One region of the Exiguobacterium sp. s145 genome, then DNA from elsewhere that is predicted to be linked to it. Evidence: riboswitches for the same ligand, from Rfam matches in the RefSeq annotation. Region 1 holds a riboswitch; the other holds the start of a gene.
What was found. Region 1 has a riboswitch for FMN ahead of KNQ07_RS08840 (ECF transporter S component). Riboswitches for the same ligand answer to the same signal wherever they lie in the genome.
Positions count from the first base shown of each region.

Region 2: it holds a riboswitch for FMN, as region 1 does, so the genes downstream of both, ribD (bifunctional diaminohydroxyphosphoribosylaminopyrimidine deaminase/5-amino-6-(5-phosphoribosylamino)uracil reductase RibD) here and KNQ07_RS08840 (ECF transporter S component) in region 1, are expected to answer to the same signal.

Region 1 is NZ_JACSMV010000009.1:36,446-38,905, reverse strand. Features, by position in the region: gene KNQ07_RS08850 (NAD(P)/FAD-dependent oxidoreductase) at 1-495, opposite strand, end outside; gene KNQ07_RS08845 (YuzB family protein) at 588-821, shown strand; gene KNQ07_RS08840 (ECF transporter S component) at 885-1,451, opposite strand; FMN riboswitch at 1,606-1,746, opposite strand; gene KNQ07_RS08835 (HesB/IscA family protein) at 1,864-2,214, shown strand; gene KNQ07_RS08830 (NAD-dependent epimerase/dehydratase family protein) at 2,349-2,460, shown strand, end outside.
Region 2 is NZ_JACSMV010000004.1:59,216-61,675, forward strand. Features, by position in the region: gene ribE (riboflavin synthase) at 1-407, opposite strand, end outside; gene ribD (bifunctional diaminohydroxyphosphoribosylaminopyrimidine deaminase/5-amino-6-(5-phosphoribosylamino)uracil reductase RibD) at 392-1,438, opposite strand; FMN riboswitch at 1,594-1,738, opposite strand; gene KNQ07_RS06090 (M20 family metallopeptidase) at 1,895-2,460, opposite strand, start outside.

The sequences.
Region 1 (2,460 bases):
AATTTTCAAATCTTTCCGGCTTTCGTGCAGTTCACTCGCGAGCTCGACTCCGGATAATCCGGCTCCGACGATGGAAACGATCGCACCGGGTGAAAGTCCGCAAATCGCCTGTTGTGTTTTCCGTGACTCTTCGAGTGTCTGGATGCTGTAAGTAAACTCTTGTGCCCCCGGTATGTTATGGTATTTATCTTCACAACCTAAGGCGATGATCAAATCATCATAAAACAATTCCGTTCCGTCTTGCAGATGAACGGAGTTCGTCTCTGGTGAAATCTTTACGACATGTCCATACTTATATGAGAGATGTTCCCCTTCCGGAAACGCGATCCGGACATCCCGGTCCGACAATGTTCCGGCAGCAAGTGCATAGTACTCTGTTTTTAACGCGTGGTACGGTAAACGATCGACGAGCGTCACAGCGACATCTTCATCCTTGAATCGTTCACAAATCCGCATGCCACCATATCCGCCACCTAAAACAACCAGTTGCTTCATAACTTAAAATCCCCCTTAGTTCCCCTAAATCAGTCTGACCTTGTATAATACGACATGAGGAAAGATAATTCCTGCCTGAAGGAGGAAAAAAAGTGAATCCGATTATTGAATTTTGTATCAGTAACTTAGCGACAGGGACTCAGGTCGTCATGCAACAGCTCGAACGGGACCCGAATGTCGATGTCGTCGAATATGGTTGCCTCGGTTATTGCGGGATTTGTTCGCTTGACCATTTTTGTCTCGTCGATGGAGAAACCGTTGTCGGGGAGACACCGGAAGAACTGCTTGAAAAGATTTATCAGAAAATCGAAGAAAACGAGCTCTAAAAAAATCCCCGTGTCTCACAAGAGACCGGGGATTTGTGTCTGTCAGCGGGCGCGGCTTCGGACTTAGACAGTTTGTTGACGACGTGTCATCCAAGGTTTTAGTTTCAGGAACAGCGGGATGAAGAGTGCTGAGATGAACATCGCCTTGATGATGTTAAACGGTAAGATACCGGCTGTAATCGTCGTCCACTTGACGGCAGGGTCAAGCATGTAGTCCATACCGAAGAACCAAGCGTACGCTGGAAGAATCAAGATATAGTTGAGGATGGCAAGACCGAGTGCCATCGTGATCGTACCTGCGACAAGACCGGTTGCGAGACCTTTTGTCGATTTCTTTTTATGATAGAACCAACTGACCGGAAGAATGAAGGCAACGCCAGCTGCGAAGTTGGCAAGCTCACCGACCGGAACACCACTTCCACGGAAGATGTAGTACAGGACGTTTTTGAGTGCTTCGACGATGACGCCGGCAACAGGTGAGAACATGATTGCGGCGATCAAAGCAGGAACATCACTGAAGTCGATCTTCAAATAGTTCGGTAAAAACGGAAGCGGGAAATTCAGTAGCATAAGAACAAATGAAATTGAACCTAACATCGATAATGTGACCATTTTTTGTGTGCGTTTCATACGAGTATAATCTCCTTTTGCTCGTTCCTCTCGATGAAGTATTGGCATGTCTGCGTTCAAAATAAACCCCCATCGAAGTGTTCGATGGGGGAGAAGTCCGCAGTAAACTAAGCCTGACCGATTTTTGCAAAATCGGTTCAAGAAAGAAACATGCCGCCATCTTCTCCCATCCAGACTATACTGTCGGCTCCTGAGTTACACAGAATCAGCAAATAGCGCCCTATTCGCTCGCGGGCTTCAGGCGAATCGCCTGTTTACCGCCGGTCGGGAATTTCACCCTGCCCTGAAGATGGAACGATTTAATTTTTTTTAATACAACTTATTTATACAACGAATTCAAGATTGTTTCAAGCAACTAGGTTTCGATTCCCCTTAAAATTGCGTATACTAATAAAAAAGGGAAGGTGATGACATGATTCATTTAACAGAAGCGGCCGCACTGCAAGTCAAAGAAATGATGTTGCAGGCGCCGGACGATGAACAAAATCTGCGCATGCTCGTCCAAGGCGGCGGATGCAGTGGTCTCTCCTACGGCATGGGGTTTGACAGTGAAAAAGAGACGGACTTGACCTTTGAGCAACACGGAGTCAAAGTCATCGTTGATCAAAAAGATTATCCGGTCGTTAAAGGACTGGAAGTAGATTATAAACAATCCATGCTCGGAGGCGGATTCACGATTACGAATCCAAATGCAATCGCGACATGCGGTTGCGGGACGTCGTTCCGAACGGCGACGAATGCCGGCACACCGGGCGGCTGTTAATGAAATGACTTGTATCGCAGACGATTGCCGTCTGCGATTTTTTTGTTTTCACGAGCGATTGACAGGACTTTTCAATGGAGATGGAGAAGGACTAAACAGGAACGTTAGCACGCTATGATGAGGGAGGACTATCGATGCGAAAGGTACTGATTTTCGGTGGAACACGCTACTTTGGTCGACGGTTGGCATTACGGCTCGTGGAATCGGGGGACGATGTGACGATTGTCACGCGTGGGGAACATACGC
Region 2 (2,460 bases), on a different contig from region 1:
GAACCTTTCGGAATACAATACTTACGCCAGTCACCGGTCTCAAACCGGTATTCCATCGCTTCACCGTCCGGGCGCCGGCTTAAGAACCGAGCCGTTCCGTCGATATGTCCGCTGACGAAATGACCGCCAAACCGTCCGTCTGCCGGCATCGCCCGTTCGAGTTGAACCGGTGTGCCGACCCGTAAGGTCTGAAGAGACGTCGCCCGAATCGTTTCGTGCACGGCATCTGCCGTAAAAGCCGTCGAAGTCATCGCCGTGACCGTCAAACAAATCCCGTCAACCGCGATACTGTCACCGATTTTTGTTCCTTCGAGTACATGTCGCGCTTCAATTTCAAGCGCCAGACCATTCGGTCGCGGAACTTTTCGTTTGAGCGTTCCGACTTCTTCAATCAATCCTGTGAACATGATCCGTCTCCTTTCCGCGCGTAGCGCAGATGCACATCCTGCCCGATTGGTGCGACAGCCGTTAAGTCAAACCGGTCTTCGATTTCGACAGCACTTGCTAATCCCGGCATTCCCTTTAGAACGGATGGCGCTTGATAGACCTCAAGACGGTCGACAAGGTCGGCTTCTAAAAACGCCGACTGAATCGTCGGTCCGCCTTCAATCAATACACTGCGAATGCCTTGTGCATAGAGCGTCTCTAAAATCTGCTCCGGCGTCGCATACGTGCCGACGAGAACCGTGACGTTCGATTGAGCGGAGACACGCGGTTGTTCCGTCAGCCAGTATGTCGTATTGAGGCCGTCGCGGAAAATTTGGGCCGTTTCCGGCAAACGTCCGCGCCGGTCGACGACGATCCGGATCGGTTCCGGTCCTGCTTCCGTCCGTAATGTCAACGCGGGATCATCGACCAATACCGTCTCACTTCCGACGAGAATGGCATCGTGTGTCGCCCGCAGCTCACGTCCAGCTTCTCGTGCTGCAAGTGACGTGATAAAGCGTTGTTCACCTGTCGTGACGATTCCGTTTAAACTTTGTGCGACTTTGACGGTGACGTTAGGGCGGTTACGCTTGAGACTTTGCCAAAACGGTGTATAAAAGCGAACGGCTTCGTCTTCGAGCAGTCCGACTTCGACCGTCAGTCCCGCGTCGCGCAGGCGCTTGATGCCTTGTCCGGCGACGATCGCATGACGGTCTTCGGTCGCGACGAACACCCGCTTGATGCCGGCAGCTAAAATCGCTTCCGTACAGGGGGGTGTCTTTCCATGATGGTTACACGGCTCGAGCGTCACGTAGAGATCGGCACCACGCGCCGCCTCTCCTGCCATGTTTAACGCTTCGACTTCCGCATGCGGCCCACCCGCAAACCGGTGGGCGCCGAAGCCAAGCACTTTTCCATGTTTCGTAATGACACAACCGACACTCGGATTCGGACTGGTTTGTCCGTCTAACATCCGTGCCAATTGCATCGCCTGATGCATTCGATTATTCATATTTTCGCTCCTTTCAAAAGAAAAAACGCCGCTGCAGATGCAGGGCGTCATGATTGAAGGGTCACGAAAGAAACGTCTTGTTTTCTGTTAAAAGCATACAGAAATAGACCTTTTTCCGAACAGATTTTTTCAGAAAATGGTTTCAAGCACATTTTTTCGTTCTTCTCCCATCCGGACTTTACCGTCGGCCCTGGAATCACACCAAGTCAGCCATAGTGCGTACACTATGGGTCGCGGGCTCGTCGATTTAAAAATCGCATCACCGCCGGTTGGGATTTTCACCCTACCCCGAAGAACTGGTTATTCAGTTGTACAGGTCAAGACTAGCACAGGTTATTTTAAAATACAAAAAAGAATTTGTATTCTTTTTCGCGAGGCCGAAAAAAAAGTATGGATTCCCCGACCTGTCATCATGAAAAGATCCGGTGGGGAAGTCCATACTTCTATCTGTTCCGGTTACGCCAAGTATCCGTTTTTCCGGTCGTGAAACTCCTGTTTGACCGTGCCAAGCAACGAATCATCCGTCAGCAGACGTAATCCCGTCCGCGCCAGAATTTTGGCTCCCGTAATCAAAGCTTCGTCGCCCTGTTCCGATTTTGCCGCCTCCCGGAAACTTTCGGTATGGGCAACTAAGTCGTCTACGCCAATCTTGATGTACGGATGGATCGTCGGCAGGACTTGACTGATATTTCCGGCATCGGTCGAGCCGAGTCCCGGTCGTTCATCGGTCTTGACATCTTCTCCAAGTGCCGTCGCTTCTTCCCGGAAAATCTCGTCAAACGTCCGGTTGAACAGGAGGTTATCGACCTCATTTTGGAAGGCAATGACCTCAAGCGTCGCTCCGGTCGCAAGGGCCGCCCCTTCGGCAACCGCTTTGACTTTCTTCGTCACCGCGTTCAGCCGTTCGCGTGTCGTCGCCCGGATAAAGAAGCGGGCCTTCGCGTACTCGGGAATGATGTTCGGCGCATCTCCGCCATCCGTAATGATGCCGTGAATCCGGATATCACTCGGCAACTGTTGCC